DNA from 2 places in the Streptomyces sp. SDT5-1 genome. Region 2 is predicted to be linked to the other one. Evidence: riboswitches for the same ligand, from Rfam matches in the RefSeq annotation. Region 2 holds a riboswitch; the other holds the start of a gene.

Region 1 (15,540 bases), 2.0 Mb from region 2:
TCCATGACCCGGTCCATGCAGCGGGTCGCCGAGGCGGTCGCCGGGGACCCGGCCGGCTGCGCCGCCCTGACCGTCACCGGACTCGCCGAGCTCACCGGCACCAGCGAGGCCACGGTCGTCCGCACCGCCCGCCTCCTCGGCTACCCCGGCTACCGGGACCTGCGCCTCGCGCTCGCCGGGCTCGCCGCCCAGCAGCAGTCGGGCCGGGCGCCCGCCGTCACCGCGGACATCGCCGTCGACGACCCGCTGACCGACGTCGTCGCCAAGCTCGCCTACGACGAGCAGCAGACCCTCGCCGACACCGCCGCGGGGCTCGACACCGCGCAGCTCGGCGCCGCCGTGACCGCGATGGCGGGCGCGGGCCGCGTCGAGATCTACGGCATGGCGGCGTCCGGGCTCGTCGCCCAGGACCTCGCGCAGAAGCTGCTGCGCATCGGGCGGCACGCGTACGCGCACTCCGATCCGCACCTGGCCGTCACGAACGCGGTGACGCTGCGCGCCGGGGACGTCGCCGTCGCCATCACGCACTCCGGCACGACCGGCGACGTGATCGAACCGCTGCGCGTCGCCTTCGAGCGGGGCGCCACGACGATCGCGATCACCGGGCGGCCCGGGAGCCCGGTGTCCCAGTACGCCGACCACATACTCACGACGTCCATCGCCCGCGAGAGCGAGCTGCGGCCCGCGGCGATGTCCTCGCGGACCAGCCAGCTCCTGGTCGTGGACTGCCTGTTCGTGGGCATCGCGCAACGCACGTACGAGTCGGCCGCGCCGGCGCTGGCCGCGTCCTACGAGGCCCTGGCCCACCGCCACCAGCCCGCTCCGCGGGGGAGCCGCTCATGACTCCGGCCGCCCCGTTCCCGACGCCACGGGTTCCGCCCCGGACCCCGCAGGCTCTCGTCCGAAAGCGGCGCTTGATCCGACGGCACCCGCCGCCGATGGGAGCACACAGGCGCCCGGGACGCGGAAGTCTCGACGAATCAAGCCTCGCCGGCGATTGAGGCGCGGGGTCCGGGGCAGCGCCCCGTGACCGCAACCCCGCCCCGGCGCAACAGAACCTCCCGCCACACACAGAGAGCCGCAGCCTGACGATGACCGCCACCCCCGACGCCGACTCCACCTACGCCGACCTCCGCGCCCAGCTCGACACCCTCACGACGGAGGCGTTCCGGCCCGAGCTCGCCGAGATCGACCAGCTGCCCACGCTGGAGATCGCCAAGCTGATGAACGGCGAGGACGCCACCGTGCCGACCGCCGTCGCCGCCCAGCTCCCCCGGATCGCCGCCGCCATCGACGGCATCGCCGACCGCATGGCCCGCGGCGGCCGCCTGATCTACGCGGGCGCGGGCACCGCGGGCCGGATGGGCGTGCTCGACGCCTCCGAGTGCCCGCCCACCTTCAACACCTGGGACGGCCAGGTCGTCGGCCTGATCGCGGGCGGCCCCGACGCCATGGTCAAGGCCGTCGAGGGCGCCGAGGACTCCGAGGAGCTGGCCGCCGCCGACCTGGACGGCATCGACCTCACCGAGAACGACATCGTCGTCGGCATCTCCGCCTCGGGCCGCACCCCGTACGCGATCGGCGCCGTCGAGCACGCCCGCGCCCGCTACGGCGCGCTCACCGTCGGCCTGTCCTGCAACGCGGACAGCGCTCTGGCCGCCGCCGCGGACCACGGCATCGAGGTCGTCGTGGGACCCGAGCTGCTCACCGGCTCCACCCGCCTGAAGGCGGGCACGGCCCAGAAGCTCGTGCTCAACATGCTGTCGACGATCTCCATGATCCGGCTCGGCAAGACGTACGGGAACCTCATGGTCGACGTGCGTGCCTCCAACGAGAAGCTGCGGGCCCGCTCCCGCCGCATCGTCTCCCTCGCCACCGGCGCCGACGACGCCGCCATCGAGGCCGCGCTCGCCGCGACCGACGGCGAGGTCAAGAACGCCATCCTCGTCGTCCTCGGCGACGTCGACGGCCCCACGGCCGAACGCCTCCTCACGGAGTCCGACGGCCATCTGCGCGCCGCGCTCGCGGCCGCCGCCACCCGGTAGTCCCCCGCCCGTCCCCGAGCACCACCCGCACAGCAAGGCACAACGCACCATGGCCGATAACGCCGAGAACAAGAACCGCGCCGTCGCCGCCGCGATCCTCCCGCTCGTCGGCGGCGCAGCGAACGTCACCTCTGTCGTCCACTGCATGACCCGGCTCCGGCTGGGCCTCGCGGACCGTTCGCTCGTCCAGGACGAGGCGCTCAAGGCGCTTCCCGACGTCATGGGCGTCGTCGAGGACGAGACGTACCAGATCGTGCTCGGGCCGGGGAAGGTCGCCCGGGTCACGCCCGAGTTCGAGACCCTGGTCGAGGAGGGCAGGGCCGCCGCCCCGGCGCCCGAGCCCGCGCCCGCGGGCGGTTCCGCCGGGCACAGCGCCGACGACCTCGCCGCCCAGGGCGCCGCGATCAAGGCGCAGCAGAAGGCGAAGAACGCCACCCCGTTCAAGCTCTTCCTGCGCAGGATCGCCAACATCTTCGTGCCGCTGATCCCGGCCCTGATCGGCTGCGGCATCATCGCCGGCATCAACGGCCTGATGATCAACCTGGGCTGGCTGCCCGCGGTCACCCCGGCGCTCGGCGCGATCGCCTCCGGCTTCATGGCGCTGATCGCGGTGTTCGTCGGCTACAACACCGCCAAGGAGTTCGGCGGTACGCCGATCATCGGCGGCGCCGTCGCGGCGATCATCGTCTACCCGGGCGTCGCCGACATCTCGGCGTTCGGGCACAAGCTGGCCCCCGGCCAGGGCGGTGTGCTGGGCGCGCTCGGCGCGGCCGTGCTCGCGGTCTACGTCGAGAAGTGGTGCCGCAAGTGGGTGCCCGAGTCGCTGGACGTGCTGGTCACGCCCACGCTCACGATCCTGATCTCGGGCCTGGTCACGATCTTCGGCCTGATGTTCGTGGCGGGCGAGGTCTCCACCGCCATCGGCACGGGCGCCAACTGGCTCCTGGAGAACACCGGCGTCTTCGCGGGCGCGGTCCTCGGCGGCCTCTTCCTGCCGCTGGTCATGCTGGGCCTGCACCAGGCCCTGATCCCGATCCACACCACGCTCATCGAGCAGCAGGGCTACACGGTCCTGCTGCCCATCCTCGCGATGGCGGGCGCGGGCCAGGTCGGCGCGGCGATCGCCGTCTTCAAGAAGCTCAAGCACAACACGTCGATCCGCAAGACCATCAAGTCGGCGCTCCCCGCGGGCTTCCTGGGCGTCGGCGAGCCCCTCATCTACGGTGTCTCGCTGCCGCTGGGCCGCCCCTTCATCACGGCGTGCGTCGGCGGAGCGGCGGGCGGCGCGTTCATCGGCGTCTTCTCGATGCTCGGCTACCAGGTCGGCTCCACGGCCATCGGCCCGTCCGGCTGGGCGCTGTTCCCGCTCCTCGACGGCAACAAGGGGCTGGGCCTGACCTGCGCGATCTACCTCGGCGGCCTGCTCGTCGGCTACGTCGTCGGGTTCCTCGCCACGTACTACTTCGGCTTCACGCAGGACATGCTCGTCGAGTTCAACCAGGACGTCGACGCGGGCGAGTCCCCCGCGGCCCACGCGGAGGCCCAGCCGGCGCCCGCGTCTCCGGGCTCCGACCCCGAACCGAGGGAACCGGCGAAGATCTGACCCCGCCGGCACTCCCCCGAAACACCCGGGCCCCACGGACTGCGTTCCGTGGGGCCCGGTCGCGTGTCAGACCTTGGCGCCGGGCAGGGCCGTCTCGGCGCGCAGCGCCTGCAAGGTGTCCAACTCGCGCTCGACGTCGCGCCGCTTCGCCTCGAGACGCTCGGCCTGCTCGGCGAACAGCCGCTCCATGACGCCGTTGCGCTCCTCGATCGGCGCCTCCATGCACGGCAGCACCTCGTCGATGGTGGAGCTGCCGAGACCCGCCGCGAACAGGTGCTGGATCATGACGACCCGCTCGACCATGGACGCGTCGAAGTCGCGCCAGCCACCGGGCGTGCGCTCGGACCGGATCAGCCCGTGCTGCTCGTAGTACCGCAGGGACCGCGTACTGACGCCGCTGGCAGCCGCCAGCTCACCGATGCGCATGAGACCTACCTCCTGAAGCGGTTGTGAACTGCTCGCCGACGCCCGTTCCTTGAAGTTGACACCGGCGTGAAGTTACACGATCTCCGTGTCGCACTCACCGGAGTGCACCGAGGAACCGGAGATCGCAGTGACCGCTCGCAGCCGAATTCAGCTCCACCTCTGGTCGGACTACGTCTGCCCGTTCTGCCTGATCGCCGACGAACTGGTCGAGCGCGCGATCACCGGCCGCACCGACGTCGACGTCGTCCACCACGCCCACGAGTTGAGCCACGGGCCGCCGCAGCCGCCGGAGATCTGGCAGCACGCCGTGTACCCGATGGCACGCCACCACCGGGTGCCGATCCGGCTGCCGACCGTGTCGCCGCCGCCCCGCACCGATTCGGCGTTCCGCGGCGCCCGGTACGCGGCCCGGCACGGGCGGTCCCGGGCCTACCACCGGCGCGTACTGACGGCCTACTTCCGCGAGGACCTCGACATCGGGGACCGGGCGGTCCTGGCCCGTCTCGCCGAGGAGTCAGGACTCGACCCGGTCGCCTACGCCGCGGCCCTCGACGAGCCGGAGTACGCCGCCGAGCACCGGCGTGAGCTGGCCGAGTCGGCCCGGATGAACCTCACCGTCGTCCCCACGATCGTCATCGGCAGCCACCGCATCGACGGCGTCGCCACCGAGGACGCGATCCGCCGGGCGCTCTCCCTCCTCGCGTAACCACCCGCACTTACGTCACCCAAGGACACCGTCATGCACTGGCTCCACCTCTCCCTCGCCGTCGTCTTCGAGATCACCGTCGCCCTCACCGCCGGCCGCGCCCAGGGCTTCACCCGCCCCGGCTGGACCATCGCCACGCTGCTCAGCGGCGGCATCGCCACCTACCTCCTCAGCCAGGCCCTGCTGACCTTCGAGGTCGGTGTCGGCTACGCGATCTGGACCGCGTCCGCCGGTGTCGGAATCGTCGTCCTCGGCGCGCTCCTGTTCGGGCAGCGCCTCGACTGGCGCAAGTTCCTCGGCATCGCCGCCGTCATCGTCGGAGTCGTCGGCCTCCAGCTCAGCGGCGCGGCCTGACCGCCCGCGCACCCGTCGACCTGCGAAAACACGATCCGCGCAAACACGAGAACACCCCGCGAAAGGAACCCTCATGTCCACCACCGCCGCCACCACTGCCACCGCCTCCGCCGACACGTCCGCCGAGGCCACCACGCGCGGGGACCGCGCCCGCGCCTGGCCGGTGCTGCTGCTCGCCGGGGCCTTCGAGATCGCCTACGCCCTGGCCGTGGGCGGCAGCCAGGGCTTCACGGTGCTGTCCTGGTCGCTCGTCGCCGTCGCCTTCTTCCTGCTGACGCTCTTCGCCCTGAGCCTGGCCCTGCGCACCATCGACGTCGGTATCGGATACGCCGTGTGGGCCGGCATCGGCGCCGTCGGCGCGGCGCTGCTCGGCCCTGTCTTCTTCGACGAGACGCTCACCCCGGCCAAGGGCCTCTGGCTCGCCCTGATCATCGGCGGCGTCGTCTGGCTCAAGCTCTCGGACGGCCCGAAGCGGTGACGTCACCCCAGGCCGTCGCTCGGCATGCGGGGGGCCTCGGCCTCCCGCATCCTGAGCGCATGGCTGACAGCACCTTTTCGAAGATCTCCTGGACCGAGTTCCGCCCGGACCGGCGCCTGCTGACGGCGGGCGCCGTGCTCACGGGGGTCGGCACGCTCACGGCGATGGCCGGTGCGGGCGTCCTCGTCTACGAGCTGGCCCGCGCGGGCCGCAGCTGGACCGGAACGTGGGACACCCCACCGTCCGAACTCGCCACCCGCGCCTTCCACCAGGCGCAGGCCGCCGCCACCAGCGCGGGGCGCGCGGGGCGCGACACCTGGAAGTCCTTCCAGGAGAACGCGGCATAACGCACAAGGGCGGCCCCGACTCGGCGAAGAGTCGGGGCCGCCCTCTGCTACGGACGGGCTGAACCGTTACCGGCTCAGAAGTCCATGTCACCGCCCGGCATGCCGCCCGGAGCGGCCGCGGCGGCCTTCTCCGGCTTGTCGGCGATGACGGCCTCGGTGGTGAGGAACAGCGCGGCGATGGAGGCGGCGTTCTGCAGCGCGGAGCGCGTCACCTTCGCCGGGTCGATGATGCCCTCGGCGATCATGTCGACGTAGTCGCCCGTGGCGGCGTTCAGACCGTGACCGACGGTCAGGTTGCGCACCTTCTCCACGACGACGCCACCCTCGAGACCACCGTTGACGGCGATCTGCTTGAGCGGGGCCTCCAGGGCGAGCTTCACGGCGTTGGCGCCGGTCGCCTCGTCACCCTCGAGCTCGAGCTTCTCGAAGACCGCGGAGGCCTGGAGGAGGGCCACGCCACCACCGGCGACGATGCCCTCTTCGACGGCCGCCTTCGCGTTGCGGACGGCGTCCTCGATGCGGTGCTTGCGCTCCTTGAGCTCGACCTCGGTGGCCGCGCCCGCCTTGATGACGGCCACGCCGCCGGCGAGCTTGGCGAGGCGCTCCTGGAGCTTCTCGCGGTCGTAGTCCGAGTCGCTGTTCTCGATCTCGGCACGGATCTGGTTGACGCGACCCTGGACCTGGTCGCTGTCACCGGCGCCGTCGACGATGGTCGTCTCGTCCTTGGTGATGACGACCTTGCGGGCGCGGCCGAGCAGGTCGAGACCGGCGTTCTCCAGCTTGAGGCCGACCTCCTCGGAGATGACGGTGCCGCCCGTGAGGATGGCGATGTCGCCGAGCATGGCCTTGCGGCGGTCACCGAAGCCCGGGGCCTTGACGGCGACGGACTTGAAGGTGCCACGGATCTTGTTGACGACCAGGGTCGACAGGGCCTCGCCCTCGACGTCCTCGGCGATGATCAGCAGCGGCTTGCCGGACTGCATGACCTTCTCGAGCAGCGGAAGGAGGTCCTTCACGTTGCCGATCTTCGAGTTGACGATCAGGATGTACGGGTCCTCGAGCGAGGCCTCCATACGCTCCATGTCGGTGGCGAAGTACGCCGAGATGTAGCCCTTGTCGAAGCGCATACCCTCGGTGAGCTCCAGCTCCAGACCGAAGGTCTGGGACTCCTCGACGGTGATGACGCCTTCCTTGCCGACCTTGTCCATGGCCTCGGCGATGAGCTCGCCGATCTGGGTGTCGGCGGCCGAGATGGAGGCGGTGGAGGCGATCTGCTCCTTGGTCTCCACCTCCTTGGCCTGCTCGAGAAGGGCGGCGGAGACGGCCTCGGTGGCGCGCTCGATGCCGCGCTTCAGGGCCATCGGGTTGGCGCCGGCGGCGACGTTGCGCAGGCCCTCGCGGACCAGGGCCTGGGCCAGGACGGTCGCGGTCGTCGTGCCGTCACCGGCGACGTCGTCCGTCTTCTTCGCGACCTCCTTGACCAGCTCGGCGCCGATCTTCTCGTACGGGTCCTCGAGCTCGATCTCCTTGGCGATGGACACACCATCGTTGGTGATCGTGGGGGCGCCCCACTTCTTCTCGAGGACGACGTTGCGACCCTTGGGGCCCAGGGTCACCTTGACGGCGTCGGCGAGCTGGTTCATGCCGCGCTCGAGGCCGCGCCGTGCCTCCTCGTCGAACGCGATGATCTTGGCCATGTGAAGTGGTCCTCCCGGACGGGGTGGAAACGCAAAAGGACCGTGCTGGTGCCCGCGACGGACGGCCTGCACACCTTGTGGCTCCTTGCACCACCCGGCCTGCGGACCTCACCGACCCGATCCAAGTTTTGTCACTCTCACTCGGAGAGTGCTAAGCCCAATGATTAGCACTCGACCCCTTCGAGTGCAAGGTGCTCCCCTGAACGCGCACGTCCCGGGCAGCACGAAGGGCCCGCCCCCGGTGAACCGGGAGACGAGCCCTCCATGACGTGCGACGTGCAAGCTTGCAGTCTGACGCGCGCGTTCAGCCGGCGGCCACGCGGACCATGTCGGCCTGCGGCCCCTTCTGGCCCTGCGAGATCTCGAACTCGACCCGCTGACCCTCTTCGAGGGTGCGGTAGCCGTCCATCTGAATCGCGCTGTAGTGGACGAAAACATCCGCACCACCGTCGACCGCGATGAAGCCGTACCCCTTCTCCGCGTTGAACCACTTGACGGTGCCCTGAGCCATGCCTAACTCCCCTATTACTGGCCCTTGCACAGGACCGCACTTCGCGGACCCGGGTCAGACCTCACCCCCCATTGGTTGGGGGTGTGCGCCGGAACGCGTCGACCGCGGCTGAATGTATCTGCCCAACTGCCGTCTGCAACAGGTCAATCGGACGAGAATTCTGGGCACGCCAGATCGGGGAAACCGGGGCAACTCACCGGTTCTCAGGGCAACTCGGGCCGCACAAATGCCGTAAAGGACCCGAAAGGGCAGGGCACTTTGGCTGCTTCTTGTCGGGCCGCGGGCGAGAACTCATATGCGCCCGTCATGCACCGTTCGTGAAATCGCAGCAGCTTCCCCAACTGTACCGCGCTCAACCATGCAGAATTGCCCCCTCCGCTTCTCTCGCGGAGGGGGCAATTCAGACGACAGTGGGTAATCGATCAGCCGCCGGCGACGGCGGGGATGATCGAGACGCCCGCGCCGTCGGGCGTGGCCGTCTCCAGGCCCTGCTCGAAGCGGACGTCGTCGTCGTTCACGTACACGTTGACGAAGCGACGCAGCTTGCCCTGGTCGTCGAGGACGCGGGCGGCGATGCCGGTGTGGTTCTTCTCGAGGTCGGCGATGACGTCGGCGAGGGTGGCGCCCTCGGCGGGGACCTCGGCCTGGCCGCCGGTGTAGGTGCGCAGGATGGTGGGGATGCGGACGTTGACGCTCATGCTGGGAACTCCCGTTGCTGCGAAGTCGGTGGGCTCAGTGGCGGGCCGGGCTCAGTGGTCGGCGGCGAGACCGGCGTCGCGGAACGCGTCCAGGCTCGGCCGGATGGTGGCGGTGGCCTGAGAGGAATCGGCGACCGCGTCGAGCGTCTTGAGCCCGTCACCGGTGTTCAGGACGACGGTGGTGAGCGAGGGGTCGATCTGGCCCGCCTCGATGAGCTTCTTCGTGACGCCGAGCGTCACACCGCCCGCGGTCTCCGCGAAGATGCCCTCCGTGCGCGCGAGCAGCTTGATCGCCTCGACGACCTGCTCGTCGTTCACGTCCTCCACGGCGCCGCCGGTGCGGCGGGCGATGTCGAGGACGTACGGGCCGTCGGCCGGGTTGCCGATGGCGAGGGACTTGGCGATGGTGTCCGGCTTCTGCGGGCGGACGACGTCGTGGCCGCCCTTGTACGCGACGGAGACCGGCGAGCAGCCCTCGGCCTGGGCGCCGAAGAGCTTGTAGGGCTTGTCCTCGACGAGGCCCAGCTTGATCAGCTCCTTCAGACCCTTGTCGATCTTCGTGAACTGGGAGCCGGACGCGATCGGGATGACCAGCTGGTCGGGCAGCTGCCAGCCGAGCTGCTCGCAGATCTCGTACGCGAGCGTCTTGGAACCCTCGCCGTAGTACGGGCGCAGGTTCACGTTCACGAAGCCCCAGCCCTCGCCCAGCGGGTCGCCGATGAGCTCGGAGCAGAAGCGGTTCACATCGTCGTAGTTGCCCTCGATGGCGACGAGGTCACCGCCGTAGACACCGGCCATGACGACCTTGCCCTGCTCCAGGTCGTGCGGGATGAACACGCAGGAGCGGAAGCCGGCGCGGGCGGCCGCGGCGCCGACGGCGCCGGCCAGGTTGCCGGTGGAGGAGCAGGAGAGGGTGGTGAAGCCGAAGGCGCGGGCGGCCTCGATGGCCTGCGCGACGACGCGGTCCTTGAAGGAGTGCGTGGGGTTGCCGGAGTCGTCCTTGACGAACAACTTGCCCTCGGCGACGCCCAGTTCACGGCCGAGGTTGTCGGCCTTGACGAGCTTGGTCCAGCCGGGGTTCAGGTTCGGCTTCTCGGCGACGTCGGCCGGGACGGGGAGGAGCGGGGCGTAGCGCCAGATGTTGGCGGGGCCGGCCTCGATCTGCTTGCGGAGCGCCTCGGGGTCGCCGTCGGGCAGGTCGTAGGCGACTTCGAGCGGTCCGAAACACTCGACGCAGGCGAAGACGGGGCCGAGCGGGACGACGGCGCCGCACTCCCGGCAGGAAAGGCCGGAGGCAGGACCGAGATCAACGGTCTTGGCGGTCGTTTCGGTGGCGACAGTCTGTACAGCCATGAGAGGCGAGGCCCTTTCTCCTCATCTTCCTCGCGACGCATCTCGCCGCGAGACGGATTTGGCACCTTCACTAGCCGGGAGCCTCGCGGGCGCACTGCGATGTGCGGACGAGACCGGCTGGAGGGTTGCCGGGGCTTCAACGGGCCGTATCCCTCTGCCCCTCTGGATGAGCGGTATTCGATTGTGTGCATTCGTTTGTGGAACGGTCGACCACCCCCGACATGCGGCGGTCATCGGCCTTGTTCAAGACTGTAACCGAAGGCCCGGACCCTTGAGATAGTCGTCCGAACCGCGAGATGGATCACATGCGGATCCTTAGGGAAGGAACCCAGACCGTGCTGGAAGAGGTCGAGCGCTGGCTGAACAGGCGCTCCTGGTCGGTGGCGGATCATCCCTTGCACCGGGTGATCGCCGCCAAGCACGCGTCGGGCCAGACCGTGAGCGTCGTCCTGCCCGCGCTCGACGAGGAGGAGACGGTCGGGGAGATCGTCTCCGCGATACGCGGCTCGCTGATGACGGAGGCGGTGCCGCTCGTCGACGAACTCGTGGTGATCGACTCCGGGTCCACCGACCGCACGTCGGAGGTCGCGGCGGCGGCCGGGGCGCGCGTCGTGCACCGGGACACGGTGCTGCCGAGGATCGCGGCGGGCCCCGGCAAGGGCGAGGTGCTGTGGCGCTCGCTGTTCGTCACGTCGGGCGACATCGTGTGCTTCGTCGACGCCGACCTGAAGGAGTTCTCGCCGGACTTCGTCTCCGGGATCGTCGGCCCGCTGCTCACCGAGCCGAGCGTGCACTTCGTGAAGGCGATGTACGACCGTCCGCTGGCGGGGGCCGCGGGGCAGGGCGGCCGGGTGACCGAGCTGATGGCCCGCCCGATCCTCAATCTGCACTGGCCGCGGCTGGCCGGATTCGTGCAGCCGTTGGGCGGCGAGTACGCGGCCCGGCGCTCGCTCCTCGAACGGCTGCCGTTCCCCGTGGGGTACGGCGTGGAGCTGGGGCTGCTCGTGGACGCGCTGCACACCGTGGGCCTCGACGGTCTCGCCCAGGTCGACGTCGGGGTGCGCAAGCACCGGCACCAGGACGGGCAGGCGCTCGGCCGGATGGCGGCGGCGATCTACCGCACGGCCCAGCTGCGGCTCGCGCGCGGGCACCTCGTGCGGCCGGTGCTCACGCAGTTCGAGCGCGGCGAGGGCGGCTTCGAGCCGCGGGTGCACGCGGTCGACACGGAGGAGCGCCCGCCGATGATCGAGATCGAGGAGTACGCGGAGCGCCGCGTGGCATGAGCACCGCACGTTTGAACGTTTCCCGGCCGGGCTAGCGTGCCCGTATGGGATCCACGACGCATGGTGCTGCTGAGGTTCTCGTCGCGTCCAACCGCGGCCCCGTCTCGTACGTCGTCGACGACGCGGGGGACATCGAGGCGAAGCGCGGCGGTGGCGGTCTGGTGTCGGCGCTCAGCGTCGTCGAGGACAAGCTGTGGGTGTGCTCGGCGCTGAGCGAGGGCGACAGGGAGGCGGTGCGCCGCGGCGTCACCGAGCCCGGCGTGCGGATGCTCGACATCGCGCCGGACGTGCACACGGACGCGTACAACGGGATCGCGAACTCGGTCCTGTGGTTCGTGCACCACATGCTGTACCAGACGCCTCTCGAACCGTCGTTCGGCCCGGAGTTCCGCCGACAGTGGGCGTCCTACGAGGCGTACAACCGGGCCTTCGCCGAGGCGCTCGCCGAGGAGGCGGCGCCGGGCGCGACCGTCGTCGTGCAGGACTACCACCTGACGCTGGTGCCCGGGATGCTGCGGGAGCTGCGCGACGACCTGCGGATCGGCCACTTCTCGCACACGCCGTGGGCGCCCGTCGACTACTTCCGGATGCTGCCCGACGACATCGCCGAGCAGGTCCTCAAGGGCATGCTCGGCGCCGACCGCTGTGCGTTCCTGACGCGGCGCTGGGCGGACGCCTTCACCGACTGCTGTACGCATCTCGTGGGCGGCACGTCCGGCACCCGGATCGGGGTGCACGGGCTCGGCGCCGACGCGGACTTCCTGCGCGAGCGGGCCCACAGGGACGACGTCGACGAGCGGCTCGCGGCGCTGCGCGCGCAGATCGGCGAGGACCGCAAGGTGATCGTGCGGGTGGACCGCACCGAGCTGTCGAAGAACATCGTGCGCGGGCTGCGGGCCTACGAGCTGCTCCTCGACGAGCGGCCCGAGTGGCGGGAGCGGGTCGTGCACGTCGCGTTCGCCTATCCGTCGCGACAGGACCTCGCCGTGTACCGGGACTACACGGACGAGGTGGCGCGGGTCGCGGAGTCCATCAACTCCCGCTTCGGCACGGAGGATTGGACGCCGGTCGTGCTGCACGTGAAGGACGACTTCGCGCGCTCGCTCGCCGCGTACCGGATTGCCGACGTGGCCCTGGTGAACCCGATCCGCGACGGCATGAACCTCGTCGCCAAGGAGGTTCCCGTGGTCTCCGACGACGGGTGCGCGCTGGTGCTGTCGCGGGAGGCAGGGGCGTACGAGGAGCTGGCCGAGGACGCGCTGACCGTGAACCCCTACGACGTGGGCGGCACCGCGCGGGCGCTCGCCGACGCGCTCGCCATGCCGAAGGACGAGCGCGCCGAGCGCACGAAGCGGCTGGCCGCCGCGGCGACGGCGCTGCCGCCGGGGGCCTGGTTCATCGAGCAGCTAGAGGCGCTGCGCCAGGGCTGACAGGAAGCCGGCGAGCTCCTCGGGGCCCGCCACCGTCAGGTCGGCCCGCTCGGCGAGTTCCGGTACGACGGTGTCCGCCGCGACCAGCAGGCCGGGCACGCCGTCCGAGCGCAGCTTCTCCACCGCGGCGAAGGCCGGGAGGTCGCCGAGGTCGTCGCCCGCGTACAGCACGGACCGGGCGCCGACCTCCCGTACGTACTCGGTGAGCGCCACGCCCTTGTCGACGCCCGGCGGGCGCAGCTCGAGGACCATGCGGCCCGGTTCCACGATCAGGCCGTGCCGGGCGGCGAGCTCCGCCAGGGGTGCGCGGAGGGTGTCGAAGGCCGCCTCCGGGTCGCTCGCGCGGCGCGTGTGGACCGCGACGGCGCGGCCCTTCTCCTCGATGTACGTGTCGTGCCAGAGGTTCGCTTCGGCGAGGATGCCGGGGAGTTCGGAGCGGACGGCGGCGACGCCGGGGTGCGGGGCGGGGGCACTGACCGTTCCGGTGACGGCGTCCCAGCGTTCGGCGCCGTAGTGGCCGAGGACGACGAGGTGTTCGAGTCCGGGGACGCCGGCGAATCCGCCGTGGCGGACCGCGACGCCCGCCGGGCGGCCGGTGATCACGGCGATCGCGGCGACCTTCGGGGCGAGGGCGGCGAGGGCCGGGACGACGTCGGGGTGGGCGCGGGCCTGGTCGGGGTCCGGGACGATGGGGGCGAGCGTGCCGTCGAAGTCGAGGGCGACGACCGCGCTCCGCGGGTGGGCCAGGAGGGCGTCCAGGCCATCGCGTCCTGCGGTCGTCCGGGGGGCGTACTCATGGCGGGCCATGCCGTTGACGATAGCCGGGGTCGCGCTCCCGGGGCTCCGCCCCGGCCCCCGCGCCTCAATCGACGGCGGGGCTTGAAAGATCCACCGCCGGCGGGGCTCGATGGGTTCCCCTCGGCGGGGCTTGCTGTTTCAAGCCCCTGCGGCGATTGAGCAGCGGGGTCCGGGGCGGAGCCCCAGGGTCGGGCTAGCGCTCGGCGCGCCGGGCGTCCCGGACGCGGCGTAGGCGGTTCACCGTCACCGGGGCGAACTCCAGGGCCCGCGGGTCGTCCAGGAGCGCGTTCAGGAGCTGGTAGTAGCGGACCGGCGCGAGGTCGAGGTCCTCGCGGATCGCCCGCTCCTTGGCCCCCGGCGAGGGCCAGCTCCGGCCCTCGAACGTGAGCACCGCGCGCTCGCGGTCACCGAGAGGCTCCATACCGGCCACGCTACTCGGCGGATTCCGCGGCCGCCGCGTCGTTCTGGATCGCGCCCAGCGTTCCCGCCGCGCTGCCCTGCCGGGTGACGGTGGAGCCGATCTGCTTCTTGATCTCGGCGCTGACCTCGGGCCAGGACGTCTTGTTCGCCGGGTAGTAGGTGGCGCCCGCGAGTTCGTCGATGAAGGGCCGCAGCGCCTTGTCCTTCGGCGAGGACGTCATCGCGTCGGACGCGGAGACCGTGACCGGCGCGACGGTGTACGTGCGGGAGAAGTCGAGGACGTTCTTCTTGTCGTAGACGAAGTTCAGGAACGCGCCGGTCTCCTTGGGGTGGCCGCCCTGCTTGAACGCCATCATCCAGTCGGTGACGCCCATCGTCGACTTGGGCGTGCCGTCGGGGCCGGGGATCGCCACGTCGCCGTAGTCGACGCCCTTGGCCTTCGCCATGTTCATCAGCGTGGGGTGGCCGGAGAGCATGCCGACCTGCCCCTTGGCGAAGGCCTGGAAGGCGGGCGTGCGGTTGAGGTCGCCGGGCTCGGTGGGTCCGGTGAGGCCCTTGGTGACGAGGTCGTCCTTGAGCCAGGACAGGGCCTCGACGTTCTTCTCGTCGTCGAGGGCGTAGGAGCCGACGTTGTCGGTGTAGCCGCCGCCGTTGCTGAGCATCCAGATCAGCGTCTCGGCCTGCGCCTCCTCGCTGCCGAGCGGCAGCGCGAACGGGTAGCGCACGCCCTGCGCCTTGAGGGCCTTGGCGTCGGAGACGAGGTCCGACCAGGTCTTCGGGGGCGTGATGCCGGCCTCGTCGAAGAGCTTCTTGTTGTAGAAGAGGCGGCGCGTGGAGGCGGCGAACGGCATGCCGTACTGGGCGCCGTTGATCTCGCCCGCCTGGCTCATCTGGCCCACGAAGTCGGCCTGGACCGGCACGGAGAGCAGCTTGTCGACGGGGTAGAGCTTGCCCGCCGCGGCGTAGTCGGCGTAGGCGCCGATCTGCGCCATGTCGGGCGCCTTGCCCGCGGCGACCATGTCCTTGACCTTCTGGTCGACGACGTCCCAGGAGTAGACGTCGACGTCGACCTTGATGTTCGGGTGCTGCTTGTGGAAGGCGGCGCTGACGTCGTCCCAGTACTTCTGGGAGGTGTTGGCCTTGGAGTCGCCGTAGTCGGCCGCGACAAGCCGCAGCGTGACGGCGTCGTCCGAGTCACCGCTTCCGCAGGCCGTGAGCAGCGACGACGCGGCCACCACCCCGAGCGCGGCCGCCACGGTCAGAGTCGTCCTCCCCTTGCGCACTGCCGCACTCCACCCTTGTCCTTCACGCCACAGGCCTCTCCCATGGTCCTCAGAAGGTCTACACCACATGGGCGCCGGACCGGAAACGGACGGGGACTGGACTAGACC
Region 2 (15,540 bases):
GATCGCCAAGGACGCCCTGATGCTCGTCCGGATCCAGCCGGACAACATCAAGGACAAGCAGGAACTCGAGTGGTCGCACGAGGGTGTGGTCGCGTACTCGAAGATCTGCACCCACGTGGGTTGCCCGATCTCCCTGTACGAGCAGCAGACGCACCACGTGCTCTGCCCCTGCCACCAGTCCACCTTCGACCTCTCCGACGGTGCGCGGGTGATCTTCGGTCCGGCCGGTCACGCACTGCCGCAGCTGCACATCGCCGTTGACAAGGACGGCTACCTCGTCGCTCAGGACGGCTTCAAGGAGCCCGTCGGTCCTGCCTTCTGGGAGCGCGGATGAGTACTACGACCACCAACGACGCGCCTGCGCGCGACAAGGCACCGGCCGGCGAACGCGTCGCCGACTGGGCCGACGGACGTCTGGGGATCTACTCCCTGGCCAAGTCCAACATGCGCAAGATCTTTCCGGACCACTGGTCCTTCATGCTCGGCGAGATCTGCATGTACAGCTTCATCATCATCATCCTCACGGGTGTGTACCTGACGCTGTTCTTCCACCCGTCGATGAACGAGGTCACCTACGACGGCAGCTACGTCCCGCTCCAGGGGCAGCTGATGTCGGAGGCCTTCAACTCGACGATGCACATCTCCTTCGATGTGCGCGGTGGTCTGCTGATCCGTCAGATCCACCACTGGGCCGCGCTGATCTTCCTGGCCGGCATGTTCGTGCACATGATGCGCGTGTTCTTCACCGGCGCGTTCCGCAAGCCGCGTGAGATCAACTGGCTGTTCGGCTTCCTGCTGTTCGTCCTGGGCATGTTCACCGGTTTCACCGGCTACTCGCTCCCGGACGACCTGCTCTCCGGCACCGGTGTCCGCTTCATGGAGGGCGCGATCCTGTCGGTGCCGATCGTCGGCACGTACATCTCGTTCTTCCTGTTCGGCGGCGAGTTCCCGGGCGGCGACTTCGTCGCGCGGTTCTACTCGATCCACATCCTGCTGCTGCCGGGCATCATGCTCGGCCTGATGGTGGCGCACCTGATCCTGGTCTTCTACCACAAGCACACGCAGTTCGCGGGCGCCGGAAAGACCAACAAGAACGTCGTCGGCATGCCGCTGCTCCCGGTCTACATGGCCAAGGCGGGTGGCTTCTTCTTCCTGGTCTTCGGTGTCATCGCGGTGGTCGCCGCGATCGCCTCGATCAACCCGATCTGGGCCATCGGCCCGTACCGCCCGGACCAGGTGTCCACCGGCGCCCAGCCCGACTGGTACATGGGCTTCGCCGAGGGTCTGATCCGTGTCATGCCGGGCTGGGAGATCAACATCTGGGGCCACACGCTGGTTCTCGGCGTGTTCATCCCGCTGGTGATCTTCCCGCTGGTCCTCGGCGCGATCGCGGTCTACCCGTTCATCGAGTCCTGGGTCACCGGCGACAAGCGCGAGCACCACATCCTGGACCGCCCGCGCAACGCCCCGACCCGCACGGCCTTCGGTGTCGCGTGGATCACCGCGTACATGGTGATGCTCGTCGGCGGTGGAAACGACCTGTGGGCCACCCACTTCCACCTGTCGCTGAACGCGATCTCCTGGTTCGTCCGGATCTTCTTCTTCGTCGGACCGGTCATCGCCTTCATCGTCACCAAGCGGATCTGCCTCGGCCTCCAGCGCCGCGACAAGGACAAGGTGCTGCACGGGCGCGAGTCCGGCATCATCAAGCGCCTGCCGCACGGTGAGTTCATCGAGGTGCACGAGCCGCTCGACCAGGAGGCCCTGCACACGCTCACGGCGCACGAGCAGTACAAGCCGGTCGAGATCGGCCCGACGGTCGACGAGAACGGTGTCGAGCGCAAGGCCACGCGGGCCCAGAAGCTGCGGGCCAAGCTCTCGCGCGGTTACTACGGGGAGAACAACCAGATCCCGAAGCCGACCGCCGAGGAGTACAAGGAGATCACCAGCGGCCACGGCCACCACTGATCTCTGAATCCGTCGCTGCAGCCACAGCGGGAGCCCTCGTCCAGTGCCTGGACGGGGGCTCTTTGCCGTCCCCGGACCTGGATAGGGTGGGAGCCGCAGCACCTCTCACCCACAGATGCACACAGGAGCGGCCATGAGCGCTTTGAACCCCGCTGGAGGCGACACCGCGGCGGGCCGTTCCTGGCCCGCCGTCCTGAACGGCCTGCTGGAGGGCCGTGACCAGAGCGCCGACGACACGGCCTGGGCGATGGACCGGATCATGCGGGGCGAGGCCACCGACGCGCAGATCGCCGGATTCGCGGTGGCCCTGCGCGCCAAGGGCGAGACCGTGCAGGAGATCGCGGGGCTCGTACGCGGCATGTACGAGCACGCCAACGTGATCGACGTGCCCGGCGAGACCGTCGACATCGTCGGCACCGGCGGTGACGGCGCCAAGACCGTCAACATCTCCACCATGTCCGCGATCGTCGTCGCGGGCGCCGGGGCCAAGGTCGTCAAGCACGGCAACCGCGCCGCGTCCTCCGCCTCGGGCTCGTCGGACGTGCTGGAGAAGCTCGGCGTCAATCTGGACCTCACGCCGAAGCGGGTGCCCGAGGTCGCCGAGGAAGCGGGCATCACGTTCTGCTTCGCCATCAAGTTCCACCCGGCGCTGCGCTACGCGGGCGCCGCGCGCGGCCAGCTCGGCATCCGCACCGTCTTCAACCTGCTCGGCCCTCTCACCAACCCGGCCAAGGTGAAGGCGCAGGCCGTCGGTGTCGCCGACGCCCGGATGGCGCCCGTCGTGGCCGGGGTCTTCGCCGAGCGCGGCAACTCCTCCCTGGTGTTCCGCGGCGACGACGGCCTCGACGAGCTGACCACCACGGGCACCTCGCGGGTGTGGGTGGTGAGGGACGGCGCCGTGCGCGAGGAGTCCTTCGACCCCCGCGACGTCGGCATCGACATCGTGCCCATCGAGGCGCTGCGCGGCGGCGACCCCTCGTACAACGCGGAGGTCGCCCGGCGGCTGCTCGACGGCGAGCGGGGGCCCGTGCGCGACGCGGTGCTGCTGAACTCGGCGGCGGCCCTGGTGGCGGTGCGGCCCGGCGACGGCACGCTCGTCGAGCAGATCAGGGCCGGCATGGACCGGGCCGCCGAGTCGATCGACTCCGGCGCCGCGAAGGCCGCCCTGGAGCGGTGGGTGGCGGCCAGCAACCGCTGACCGCACGCCGAGTGTGACGCAGGGCGCAGTCCGGATCCTGGACTGCGCCCTTGCCGTTCCTGAGACGTGTGGCAAGATGCTTCCCAAGGTCATGAGTGACAGCGCTGTGATTTTTCACTGCAGAAGGCCCCAGCCCGCTGTCCGGCAACCCTCCGTCCGTGGCGGGGTGCCCTGGGTGAAGACCAGGCCGTACGCAGCAAGGCGTATGGCAAGCGCGGACCCCTCGCCACCCTGGGGTCCTGGTCCTCGAGGGAGCAGTCTCGTGAGCAAGCGAATGCGATAGGGCGTTCCGGCCCCGCCTCCGCCCACCCGTTCTCACCTTTCCTTCCATGCTGTCGAGCGCCGACGCGCGCCGCTCCGGCATGGTCGATTCGCTTACCTCGCCAGGGAGTTCACCCATGTCCGTTTCCGTCGACGCCGCCGCCTGCACCGAGACCATCGCCCCGCTCCCCGTCCTCGGCCGGGACGTCACCGTGCCGCTCGTCACCGGTGGCGAGGTCACGTACGCCGCCCTCGACTACGCCGCCAGCGCGCCCGCCCTCCAGCGGGTCTGGGACGACGTCGCCGCCTACGCGCCGTACTACGGCAGCGTGCACCGCGGCGCCGGGTACCTCTCGCAGCTCTCCACCGACCTGTTCGAGAACTCCCGGGTCGCCGTCGCCGAGTTCCTCGGCTGCCGCGCCGACGACCAGGTCGTCTTCACCCGCTCCACCACCGACTCGCTCAACCTGCTGGCCGCCGTCCTGCCCGCCGACTGCGAGGTGTTCGTCTTCGAGACCGAGCACCACGCCTCGCTGCTGCCGTGGCGCGACGCGCGGGTCACCTACCTCAACGCCCCCCGCACGCCCGACGAGGCCGTCGCCACCCTGGAGCGGGCGCTGGCCGACCGCGAGCCGTACGGCCCCGCCCTCGTCTGCGTCACCGGTGCCTCCAACGTCACCGGTGAGCTCTGGCCGGTGCGCGAGCTCGCGGCGGCCGCTCACGCGCACGGTGCCCGCATCGTGCTCGACGCCGCGCAGCTCGCGCCCCACCACCCGGTCTCCGTGCAGGACCTGGACGTCGACTGGGTCGCCTTCTCCGGGCACAAGCTGTACGCCCCGTTCGGCTCCGGCGTGCTCGCGGGCCGCTCCGACTGGCTGACGGCCGCCGAGCCGTACCTCGCCGGCGGCGGCGCCTCCAAGAAGGTCGCCCGCCGCACCGACGGCGGCGTCGACGTCGAGTGGCAGACCACCGCCGCCCGCCACGAGGCCGGTTCGCCGAACGTCATCGGCGTGTACTCCATCGCGTCCGCCTGCAAGGCGCTCACCGAGGCCGGGTTCGACAACCTCGTCGCCCGCGAGCAGTACCTGATCCGCAAGGTCCGGGAGGGGCTGGCGGAGGTGCCCGAGGTGAAGGTGCTCTCCCTGTTCGGCGACGACGCGCCGCGCGTCGGCGTCCTGTCCTTCGTCGTCGACGGCTGGAACTCCTCGCACTTCGCCGCCGCGCTCTCCGCCGAGTACGGCATCGGGGTCCGCGACGGCCTGTTCTGCGCCCACCCGCTGGTGCGCACGCTGCTCGGCTCCGACCCGCAGCAGCAGGGCGAGTGCGGTGCCCCGGAGGCCGCGCCGGGCGAGAAGTCGCTCAACGCCATCCGCGTCAGCTTCGGCGCCGGCACCCCCGACGAACACGTGGAGCGGTTCGTGTCCGCCGTGAAGGAGCTCGTCCGGGACGGCGCCCGCTGGAACTACCGCACCGAGGACGGCCGCTGCGTCCCGGACACCGCGAGCGCCTGAGGAAGACCCGCGCCGAGGACGATCATGCGCAGGGCCCGCTCGGTGGCGTCCGTGAGGAACTCGCCGCCGCGGCCCAGCGCCTCCGCGAGCGTCACCGGGGCGGGCAGGATCGCGCTGTAGGCGTCGACGCCGGTCGCCGTCACCGTGTGCGCGCCGTCGCCGATGGTGCCCGCGAGAGCGAGGACCGGGCGGCCGAACCGTTTGGCGCGGCGGGCCACTTCGGCGGGGACCTTGCCGCGCGGCGTCTGGTGGTCGAGCGCGCCCTCCGCCGTGACGACGAGGTCGGCGCGGGCTAGCCGGGCGTCCAGGTCGAGGTGGTCGAGGAGGACGTCGAAGCGGGGGAGGAGCCGGGCGCCGAGCGCGGCGAGCCCCGCGCCGAGGCCACCGGACGCTCCCGTTCCGGGGCCGGTGAACAGGTCGCTGCGTACGTCGAGGTCCCGGGTCAGGACGTGCGCCCAGTGTTCGAGGCCCGCCGCCAACTGCTCGACCTGCGTGGGCGTCGCGCCCTTCTGCGGGCCGAACACGCGGGCGACGCCGCGCTCCCCGCACAGCACGTTGAACGGATTGCAGGCCACCCGGATCTCGGTGTCCTTCAGCCGGGCGTCGAGCCCGGACGCGTCGATCCGCCGCAGGTGCGCCAGCTGCCGCCCGCCCAGCGGCAGTTGCAGCCCGTCGGCGTCGAGCAGCCGGGCGCCGAGCGCCTGGAGCGCGCCCGCGCCCCCGTCCGACGTACCGGAGTCGCCGCAGCCGACCAGGATGCGGCGGGCGCCCGCGTCGAGCGCCGCGCGGATCAGCTCCCCGACGCCGTACGTCGTGGTGGCCCCCGGGTCGCGCAGCTCGCGCGGGACGAGCGACAGCCCGGCGACGGCCGCCATCTCGACGACCGCCGTGCCGTCGGGCAGCAGCGCGAAGTGCGTGCCGACCCGCTGGCCGACGGGTCCCGTGGCGGGCAGTGCGACGAGCCGCCCGCCGGCCTCGGCCGCGAGCGCGCGGGCCGTGCCCTCGCCGCCGTCCACGAGGGGGATCAGATCGGTGACGGCGTCCGGGAGCACGCGGCGCACACCCGCGGCGATGGCCTCGGCCGCGGCGCCCGCGGACAGCGACTCCTTGAATCCGCTGGGGGCGATGGCGACATGGGTCAACACGGTCAACTCCAAAAGGGGGTCAGCGGACGGGCACGCCGAGCAGCGGCCACAGGGTGAGCGCGCACAGCAGCACGGCGGCGGCCGTCAGCGGGGCCAGGACGGCGGACAGGCGCAGCAGATCGCGCGGGGTGTAGGTGGGGGTGCCGGGTATCTCGGCGAACAACGTCACCGGCTTCGCGGACGCCGGAAGCGTGTGGCAGAAGCCCGCGGCGGCGGTGGAGGCGAGGGCGGCGGCGACCGGATTGACGCCCGCGCCGACGGCCGCCGCCACGACCAGCGGGACGAGCACGGACGAGCGGGCCGAGCGGGACTGGAGGATCAGGTGCGCGGCCGTGCTCACCGCGATCACCACGGCGAGGAACAGCCACGGAGGCAGCTCCAGCGGAACCCCGCCGACCAGCCACTTCGCGGCGCCCGACTCGGCGAGCGCGACGCCCATCGCCATCGTGGCCGCCATGAACAGGAGCAGCGACCACGGCACCGTACCGAGCGCGTCCTTCAGGCGTACGGTGCCGAGCGCGGGGGACGCCGCGACCACCGCGCCGATGAGCGCGACGACGGCGGGTGGCACCTGGTGCAGCGGCTCGCTGCACCACAGGGCGACGACCGTGGCGAGCAGCAGGGCGCAGCGGGTCTCGGCCGGCTCCCAGGGCCCGGTCACCGGCCGCTCGCTGTGCTCCTGGAGGTCGGCCGTCGTGATCCGCACGGGTCCGGCCCGGTCGGCGCGCCGCGTCGTCGTCAACAGGACGGCCTCCGCCGCCAGGTGGGACGACACCACGGCGAGCGGCAGACCGAGCAGCAGCCACTGCGTGAACCCGATCCGCTCGCCGGTCGCCTCCCACAGCACGGACACCGTGATGAGGTGCGCGCCCGCGCCGATCAGCGTGGCGACGGCGGAGAGCAGGATGACGGTCGGGAAAAGCAGCGCCAGCATCACGACGAGCCGCCGCCGGTCGGCCAGCACCTTCGCCAGCGCCAGGAACACCGGCAGCGCGAGCGCCGCGCGGCCCGAGGTCGCGGGCACGGCGAAGGCCGTGACGACGAGCGCGGCGGTCGTCAGGTGCGTCAACTGCCGTACGCCGCGGGCCCCGCTGACCAGGAACGCCGCGGCCCGGCCCGCGAGCCCCGTGCGGGCCACCGCGGCGGCCAGCACGAACGCGCAGATCAACAGCCACACCGTGGCGTCGCCCAGCGTGCCGAACAGGGTGTCGCTGCTGATCACGCCCGTCGCGGTGAGCGCGAGGCCCGCGCCGAGCGCGATGTACGTGTCGTCGATCGACGTGCCGATCCACGCGCAGGTCGCGAGCGCGAACACGGCGAGCGTGAGCCGCGCGTCACCGGACAGGCCGGGGAAGTTGCCGGGGACCGCGAGCAGCGCGCAGACGCTGAGGGCGATGCACAGGGTCGCGGCGGTGCGAAGGCTCAGGGTCACGCGATTCAGCGTGGTGCGGCGCCGTGAGCTTTCAATGAGCCGTAAATGAAAGGAAATTCACGGACATGCGCGGCTGTCAGCCGGGCAGCCGGTACCCCATCCCGCGGACCGTCTCCACGTGCCGCGCCCCCAGCTTCTTCCGCAGCGCCCGCACGTACACGTCCACGATGTTCGAGCCGGGGTCGAAGTCGTAGCCCCAGACGTGGGACAGGATCTGCTCACGGGACAGGACCTGGCCGGGGTGGCGCAGGAACAGCTCGAGCAGCACGAACTCACGGGCCGTCAGGTCCACCGTCCGCCCCTCCGCCCGCGCCCGCCGCGTCCGCAGGTCGAGCGTGAGATCGCCGCTCCCCAGCATCGTCACCTCAGGGGTGCCGGAGACGGTCCGCAGCCGCAGCCGGACCCGCGCGAGGAGTTCCTCGAAGCGGAACGGCTTGGTCATCCAGTCGTCGGCGCCGCCCTCCAGACCCGCCACCGTGTCCCGCACCGAGTCCCGGGCGGTCAGCACGATCACCGGCGTCGTCACCCGCGCCTCGCGCAGCTGCCTCAGGACTGTGAATCCGTCCCGGCCGGGCAGCCCGATGTCCAGGACGATCAGGTCGAAGCCGTCGGTCAGGGCGTAGTCGTGGGCGCTGTCGCCGTCCCCGACGACCGTCGTCGTGAAGCCGCCGGCACGCAGCCCCTTCTCCACGAAGGAGGCGATGCGCTCCTCGTCCTCGACGATCAGGATGCGGTTCATCTCGGCTCCGTCCTCCGGTTGAGTACGAGGGTGAAGGTGGCGCCGCCGCCGTCGGTGCGGCTCAACGCGGCGCGCCCGCCGTGGCCTTCGGCGATGGCGCGGACGATGGCGAGGCCGAGCCCCGCGCCCGTGCCCCGCGAGCCGCGGCGCGCCGTGCCGCGCCGGAACCGCTCGAAGATCACGGCGGCGTCCCGCTCCGTGACGCCGGGTCCGGCATCGGCGACGTACAGCTCGACGCGCTCGCGCTCGACCCGCGAGCCGATGCCTATCCGCTGTCCAGGCACGGTGTGCTGCACCGCGTTCTGGGCGAGCTGCACCATCGCCTGCGTGATCCGCTGCGGGTCGAGCGCGGCCTCGGCGTCGGCGACCTCGACCAGCTTCCAGTCCCGGTCGCCGAGCGCCCGCGCCTTGACGAAGACGTCGGCGGTCAGCTCGGCGAGCTGCACCGGCTCCGGCGTCACGAAGTCGGGCCGCTCGGCCTTCGCGAGGAGCAGCAGGTCCTCGACGATGCGGCTCATCCGGTCCAGCTCCTCCATCACGATCCGCACCGTCTCCTCGCGCTCGCGCGGATCGTCGCCCATCAGCTCCAGATGGCCGCGGACGATGGTGATGGGCGTACGCAGCTCGTGCCCGGCGTCGTCGACGAACTCGCGCTGCGCCGCGAACGCCCGTTCAAGGCGGTCGAGCATCCCGTTGAACGTCTCGGCGAGCGCCGCGATGTCGTCGCGGCCCTGCACGGGGATGCGCCGCGTGAGGTCCTGCTCGGTGAGCTGCGCGGCCGTCGTACGCACGAGGCGTACGGGGCGCAGGATGCGGCCCGCGACGGCCCAGCCGATGCCGGTCGTCATCAGGAGCGCCACCCCGGAGATCGCCAGCAGCATGTGGAAGACGCCCTCCGCCTTCGCCTGCTCGCGCTCCGGGTGGAACGCCACGACGAACGCCGCGGCGGGCCGCCCCTCGCCCGCCCCGATCTCCACCTTCGACCAGCGGATCCCGCCGCCTGGCCGGTGCAGGGTGCCGGTGGCGGCGGGGGAGGCGAAGACGGCGCGCAGGCCCGCGGGGTCCCGGGCGAGCGCGTGGTCGACGTCGGGGGCCCGCGACTGCTCCTTCTTGGCGGGGGTGCGGTGCGCGCCGCGGTCGACGAGGCCGAGCAGCTCCTCGTCGGGGTCGGCGTACTGCCGCTCCAGGTGCAGCTTGAGGAGGGCGTCGGCGTCGGTGAAGCGCTCGCCGGTGCGTGGGTCGACGCCCTTGCGCACGAAGTTGGCGAACTCGCCGGTCTCCTGCGCGAGCAGCCGGTCCACGCGGTGGTCCACGTCCCGCAGGAGCACCGAGCGGGTGGTGGCGGCGACGGCGGTGAGCGCCGCCGTCATCACGACCAGCAGCCACAGCAGGATGCGGACGCGGGCGGAGAGCCAGCGGTGCGCGGGCTCAGCCGTCGTCGCCGGGCCCGTCGTCGTCCGCGCCGCCGCGGTCGTCGGCCCCGTCGTTGCCGTCGTTGCCGTCGTTGCCGTCGTTTCCGTCGTCGTCCGAGTCGTCCGTGCCTGCTGTGCTGTCATCGGCCGAGGGATTCTCACTCACCGGTGGCGGGGACACCGTCTCGTCACTGGGCGTCGGGCGCGACGACGGGGAGCCGCTCTCCAGCTCCACCTTCGGCGGCGACTTCGGGGGATCCGGGCTTTCGGTCAGGGCGTAGCTGGTCGCCGCGATGCCGAGCGGGATCGCGACGACCGCGGCGAGGGCCGCCATGCGGTGGGAGAAGGCCATGGCAGCCAGGCTCGGCGGCGTACCCGGCCGGCAGGATGAGCCCCGGATGAAGAAACCTTCATACGCGGGCCGGTGCGGCGGGTGTCAGGCGTCGAGGCCGATCGAGAACGCGGCCTCCAGGTCGTGCTGCGAGTAGGTGCGGAACGCGACGTGCGTGTCCGTGCCCTCGACGCCCTGGATCTTGCTGATCTTCCCGGGGATGACGTCCGCGAGGTCGTCGTGGTCGGCGACCCGGACCATGGCGATCAGGTCGTAGGTGCCGGTGACGGAGAAGACCTCGCTCACGTTGTCCAGGGCCGCGATCGACTCGGCGATCTCGGGGATCCGGTCCACGCTGGTCTTGATGAGCACGATCGCGGTGATCACGGCTGGCTGTCTCCCTCGGTGGCCGTGGCTGGTTTCGCCTCAACCTTAGCCCGCTCGCGATAGCGCACCCACGCGTAGAGGAACCCGACCGAGAAGCCCACCAGGTGCGCCAGGTACGCCACCCCGGGCCCCTGGCTCTGCTGCCCCGCCGCCACCCACTGGAGCGCCACCCAGAACGGCAGCACCACCCATGCGGGGAAGCGCAGCGGCAGGAAGAAGAGGAAGGGGAAGAGGCTCGTCACGCGGGCTTCGGGGAACAAGTAGAGGAACGCGCCGAGCACCGCCGAGATCGCCCCCGACGCGCCGACCAGGCTCTGGTCGGAATCGGCGTGCGCGACCGCGTACCCGAAGAGCGCCAGATAGCCGCTGACCCCGTAGAACAGGGCGTACGCGACCCGGCCCATGCGTTCCTCGACCATGGCGCCGAACACGTAGAGGAAGAGCATGTTGCCCAGCAGGTGCAGCCAACTGCCGTGCACGAACAGGGCCGTGAGCGGGGTGAGCAGGGCCCGCGGGGAGCCGCCGAACAGCTCGTCGGGGACCACGCCCCAGCGTTCGAAGTAGGCGCTCTGCGCGGCGAGCAGCCGGTCGCCCGTCCCGTATCCGGGGTTCAGACCGGAGGCGGGGGACAGCACGAAGACCACGCAGCAGACCGTGATGATGCCGTACGTGACCGGTGCGGGGTGACCTCTGAGGAATGCCGTCAGCCTGTCGATCGCGGAGCGCCCATTGCCGATCATGGACAGAGCATGACGCAAGGCGGGGAGCGGACGGCGTACGGCAGGCCGTAGGGTTACGGGCAATAAAGCAAGCACCACGCTCCCCGCACGCATCCGGAAGAAGGCACCACCCGATGACGGTTCCCCTGCCGACCGCCACCACCCGCTGGCGCTGCACCCTGTGCGGCAACCTGACCCGCTTCGACGTCACGCGGTCCTCGAAGGTCGTCGAATACGTCCACCTGGACCTGGCGGGCGAGCCGAAGGTGGAGGAGCGCGACGTGGTCAGTGAGACCATCGAGTCGGTGCGCTGCCGGTGGTGCAACGCGGTGGATCAGGTGGAACTGGTGGACAGGCCGGGCGCCGACTCCTGAGGAGCGGCCCCACAGCGACATTGGGGTGACGGATGGTGGAGAGCACAGGCGGGAGGGCCGAGGATGGCGGCGCCGCCGAGGTGCTCGACCGTCCGCTGCCCGAGGGCGTACGACGCCGGGTCGTGCAGATCGCGTCCGACGGCTTCGGCGGCCTGACGGTGGCCGAACTGCCGCCACAGTTGCGGCAGTATGCCCGCTTCACCCCGACCCGCCGGATGAAGTTCGCCGGGAACGCGATGGCAGCGGCGCTGGAGAGCGACACGCTGTTCCGGCAGCGGATCGGGGAGCGGCTGCGGGACGCGCAGCCCGAGCTGGCCGGCGCCCTGGAGGCGGGATCCCCGCCGCCCGCCGCCGACCCGCTCGACGTGGCGGCGGCCGCGTACGTGCTGCGGCCCGCCGGCTGGGTGAAGCTCGTCGCCGCCGCGGGCGAGGACGCCCAGCGGGCCGACGCCGAGCGTGTCGACGAGGAGACCCGCGCCGAGCTGGAGCGGCTCCGCGCCGAGCTGGCCGAGGCCCGGGCCCACACCAAGACCGAGACGGAACGGTTGCGCGCCGAACTCGACGCCGCCAAGCGCGAGGTCGTCGCCGTCGAGCGCAAGCTGCGGGCCGCGCTCAGCGACGTGAAGCGCGGCGAGGCCGCCACCCGCAAGGCGAAGGCCGAGACCGACGCCGTGCGCGCCGAGAGCCAGGCCCAGGTGTCCGCGGCGGAGAGCGAGTCGCGGCGGCTCAAGGCGCGGCTCGGCGAGGCCGAGGCGGCCCTGGAGTCCTCCCGCCGTGCGGCGCGCGAGGGGCGCAGCATCGAGGACATGCGGGTCCGGCTGCTCCTCGACACGGTCCTGGACGCCGCCCAGGGGCTGCGCAGGGAGCTGGCGCTGCCGCCGGTGTCCACGCGGCCCGCCGACTCCGTGGACGCCGTGGAGCCGGGCAGGATGACGCCGAAGGACATCGCGGCGCGCGCCCTGCACGAGCACGACCCGGCGATCCTCGACCAGTTGCTCGCGCTGCCGCAGGCGCACCTCGTGGTCGACGGCTACAACGTCACGAAGACCGGGTATCCGACGATGCCGCTGGAGAAGCAGCGGCTGCGGCTGCTCGGCTCGCTCTCGCAGCTCGCGGCCCAGACCGGCGCCGAGGTGACGTGCGTCTTCGACGGGGCCGAACTCGCGGCGCCGGTCCTGCTCGCGCCGCCGCGCGGGGTCCGGGTGCTGTTCTCCAAGCCGGGGGTCACGGCGGACGAGCTGATCCGTCAGCTGGTGCGCGCGGAGCCCTCGGGGCGGCCCGTCATCGTCGTCTCCACCGACCGGGAGGTCGCGGACGGCGTCGCGAAGGCGGGGGCGCGGCCGGTCGCCTCCGTGGTGCTCCTGAAGCGGCTCTCGCACGGCTGAGTCTTCACAAAACGGTCGCGAAAACCCTCCCGAGTTACCTATGTCACACCGGCAACATCTGTGTCGTATGCCCGAATTGGCGAAACCTTCACGCAACGTAGCGTCAAGCGCACATCACTGCATGTGAGTTGAGTGCAAAGAATGCAGCGAGTGACTGAGATTTTTCTCTGAGGGATTTGAACTGATCACGAAGAGGTCACTAGGGTCTCGCTCGAACCTCCGCTCGGGTGATCACTCACAAGGGGTGACGGTGGAGGGTCACCGCCCACCGGCGCATCGGTAGGCGGCTGGAGGAAGAAGGAGCTCGCCTTCGTGGCGTCCCACCGTCGACCCAAGCAGCCGAACCGCACGCGCGTGACCGTGCTCACCGCGACCGCCGCCGCTGCCGTGGCCCTCACCTCGCAGGCCGCCAACGCCGCCCCCAAGCCCAGCAAGAGCGAAGTCAAGGCCAAGGTCGACAAGCTCTACGAAGAGGCCGGTGTCGCCACCGACCACTACAACGGGGCCAAGGAGAAGCAGAAGAAGCTCGAGAAGGAGATCGGCGACCTCCAGGACAAGGTCGCCCGCGGCCAGGAGGACCTCAACGAGCTTCGCTCCGGCCTCGGTTCGCTCGCCGGCCAGCAGTACCGCAACGGCGGCATCGACCCCTCGGTCCAGCTCTTCCTCTCGTCCGACCCGGACAGCTACCTCGACAAGGCCTCCACGCTCGACTCGCTCAGCGCCCAGCAGCTCGAGTCGCTCAAGAAGGTCCAGGAGAAGCAGCGCACGCTCGCCCAGGAGCGCGCCGAGGCCTCCCAGAAGCTCAAGGACCTCGCCGACACCCGCACGGAGCTCGGCAAGAAGAAGGACGAGGTCCAGGAGAAGCTCGCCAAGGCCCGCAAGCTGCTCAACACGCTGACCGCCGAGGAGCGGGCCAAGATGGCCGCCGACGAGCAGCGCGCGAGCCGCGACGCCGCGAGCCGCGTGGACCTCGGCAACGACGCGCCCGCCTCCGGCCGCGCCTCCGCCGCCCTCGCCGCCGCGGCCACCCAGATAGGCAAGCCGTACGTCTCCGGCGGCTCCGGCCCCAACTCCTACGACTGCTCGGGCCTGACCCAGTGGGCGTACAACCAGGCCGGCGTCTCCATCACGCGGACCACGTACACCCAGATCAACGAGGGCACCGAAGTGCCCAGGAGCCAGCTCAAGCCCGGCGACCTGGTCTTCTTCAACAACACCGCGCACGTGGGCCTCTACGCCGGGAACAACCAGGTGCTGCACGCCCCGAAGCCCGGCGCCGTCGTGCGCTACGAGTCGATGGACACGGTCGGTCCGTACCAGACCGCCCGCCGCATCTGACGGACGCCGCACCGGATTTCAACGCGCCCTGGAAACGCGCCCGTTCGGGCGAATTCCACGGCCCCGCGCTGACCCCCACGCCCCGCCCATGACCTGCGTCAGAGGCGGGGCGTCGTGCTGCGTGTCCCCTGAACGGTCTTTGGTCAGGGGGTAGTCGCCCGACTACTGTCGGCGCGCATTCCCCCGATCACGGGGGTCCGTCAGCGGAAGGGAGAGCGGCCGACCGTGGGTTCCCATCGCCGTATCTCGTACTCTCGGCAGTCCGGGATCGACCGGACCACACGCGTGACCGTGCTGACCGTGGCCGCGGCATCCGCCGCTGCCGCCCTCGGCACCGCCCCCGCGGGCGCCGCCCCGCAGGACAGGCCGAGCGCCACCAAGGCAGCGGTGGACCGCCTGTACGAGCAGGCAGAGAAGGCCACGGAGGCGTACAACAGGGCCGACGAGCGCGCCGACAAACTGCGCGGACAACTCGCCGACACCCAGGACGAGGTGGCCCGCGGACAGGAGCGGATCAACGCCATGCGGCGCGCGCTCGGCGTGGTCGCGGGCGCCCAGTACCGGTCGGGCGGCATGGACCCCTCGCTCGCCCTGATGCTCTCCTCCGACCCGGACGGCTACCTCGACAAGGCCGGCACCCTGGAGCGGATCGGCGCGCGCAACGCGGACGAACTGCTCGAACTGCGCGCGGCCCAGCGCGACCTGGACCAGCGCCGCGCCGAGGCCCGCACCGAACTCGCCCAGCTCGAAGCGAGCCGCGAGGCCGTCGCGCGGCACAAGAAGAGCGTCGAGAAGAAGCTCGCCAAGGCCCGCGAGCTGCTCAACGCGCTGCCGAGCGGCGAACGCGCCGCCTACGACCGGGCATCGCGCTCCGAACTCCGCCCCGACCTGGCAGGCGCGGGCCCCGCCGCCTCCGCCCGCGCGGCGATCGCCCTCGCCGCCGCCAAGTCGGCCCTCGGCAAGCCCTACATCTGGGGCGCCACGGGCCCCTCCGGCTTCGACTGCTCGGGCCTCATGCAGTGGTCGTACGGGAAGGCGGGCGTCGGCCTGCCTCGCACCTCGCAGGCGCAGCGCTACGCGGGCACCCAGGTCCCGCTCTCCCAGGCGCGGCCCGGCGACCTCGTGGCGTACGGCTCCGACGCCCACCACATCGGCATCTACGCGGGCAACGGCCAGGTGATCCACGCCCCGCACCCCGGCGCCCCGGTGCGCTACGACCCGGTGAACATGATGCCGGTCTCCTCCGTGACCCGCGTCTGACCCCTGCCCGCCCGCTTCGCCGTACGATCGGAAAGATGGCTGGTCGACGGCGTGCGGTGGGCAGGGCGGGGAGTGCGATG

Evidence for each region. Region 2 has a riboswitch for S-adenosylmethionine ahead of ACTWJ8_RS12875 (aminotransferase class V-fold PLP-dependent enzyme). Riboswitches for the same ligand answer to the same signal wherever they lie in the genome.
Region 1: linked by a shared signal. The riboswitch ahead of thrC (threonine synthase) and the one ahead of ACTWJ8_RS12875 (aminotransferase class V-fold PLP-dependent enzyme) in region 2 are both predicted to bind S-adenosylmethionine.

The regions. Positions count from the first base shown of each region.
Region 1 covers NZ_CM125963.1:4,709,924-4,725,463, reverse strand. The annotation lists gene ACTWJ8_RS21845 (MurR/RpiR family transcriptional regulator) at 1-843, shown strand, start outside; gene murQ (N-acetylmuramic acid 6-phosphate etherase) at 1,092-2,045, shown strand; gene ACTWJ8_RS21835 (PTS transporter subunit EIIC) at 2,095-3,648, shown strand; gene ACTWJ8_RS21830 (MerR family transcriptional regulator) at 3,715-4,074, opposite strand; gene ACTWJ8_RS21825 (DsbA family oxidoreductase) at 4,202-4,780, shown strand; gene ACTWJ8_RS21820 (DMT family transporter) at 4,814-5,134, shown strand; gene ACTWJ8_RS21815 (DMT family transporter) at 5,208-5,612, shown strand; gene ACTWJ8_RS21810 (hypothetical protein) at 5,672-5,959, shown strand; gene groL (chaperonin GroEL) at 6,034-7,656, opposite strand; gene ACTWJ8_RS21800 (cold-shock protein) at 7,961-8,167, opposite strand; gene ACTWJ8_RS21795 (MoaD/ThiS family protein) at 8,590-8,865, opposite strand; gene thrC (threonine synthase) at 8,917-10,218, opposite strand; SAM riboswitch class I at 10,237-10,391, opposite strand; gene ACTWJ8_RS21785 (glucosyl-3-phosphoglycerate synthase) at 10,554-11,501, shown strand; gene ACTWJ8_RS21780 (alpha,alpha-trehalose-phosphate synthase (UDP-forming)) at 11,546-12,931, shown strand; gene otsB (trehalose-phosphatase) at 12,908-13,738, opposite strand; gene ACTWJ8_RS21770 (DUF3263 domain-containing protein) at 13,923-14,150, opposite strand; gene ACTWJ8_RS21765 (ABC transporter substrate-binding protein) at 14,161-15,432, opposite strand.
Region 2 covers NZ_CM125963.1:2,742,672-2,758,211, reverse strand. The annotation lists gene qcrA (cytochrome bc1 complex Rieske iron-sulfur subunit) at 1-334, shown strand, start outside; gene qcrB (cytochrome bc1 complex cytochrome b subunit) at 331-1,968, shown strand; gene trpD (anthranilate phosphoribosyltransferase) at 2,102-3,166, shown strand; SAM riboswitch class IV at 3,254-3,387, shown strand; gene ACTWJ8_RS12875 (aminotransferase class V-fold PLP-dependent enzyme) at 3,565-4,938, shown strand; gene ACTWJ8_RS12870 (glycerate kinase family protein) at 4,890-6,083, opposite strand; gene ACTWJ8_RS12865 (SLC13 family permease) at 6,103-7,515, opposite strand; gene ACTWJ8_RS12860 (response regulator transcription factor) at 7,592-8,254, opposite strand; gene ACTWJ8_RS12855 (ATP-binding protein) at 8,251-9,624, opposite strand; gene ACTWJ8_RS12850 (small secreted hydrophilic protein) at 9,683-10,018, opposite strand; gene ACTWJ8_RS12845 (Lrp/AsnC family transcriptional regulator) at 10,103-10,384, opposite strand; gene ACTWJ8_RS12840 (rhomboid family intramembrane serine protease) at 10,381-11,124, opposite strand; gene ACTWJ8_RS12835 (hypothetical protein) at 11,238-11,477, shown strand; gene ACTWJ8_RS12830 (NYN domain-containing protein) at 11,510-12,862, shown strand; gene ACTWJ8_RS12825 (C40 family peptidase) at 13,175-14,200, shown strand; gene ACTWJ8_RS12820 (NlpC/P60 family protein) at 14,426-15,460, shown strand; gene ACTWJ8_RS12815 (hypothetical protein) at 15,538-15,540, shown strand, end outside.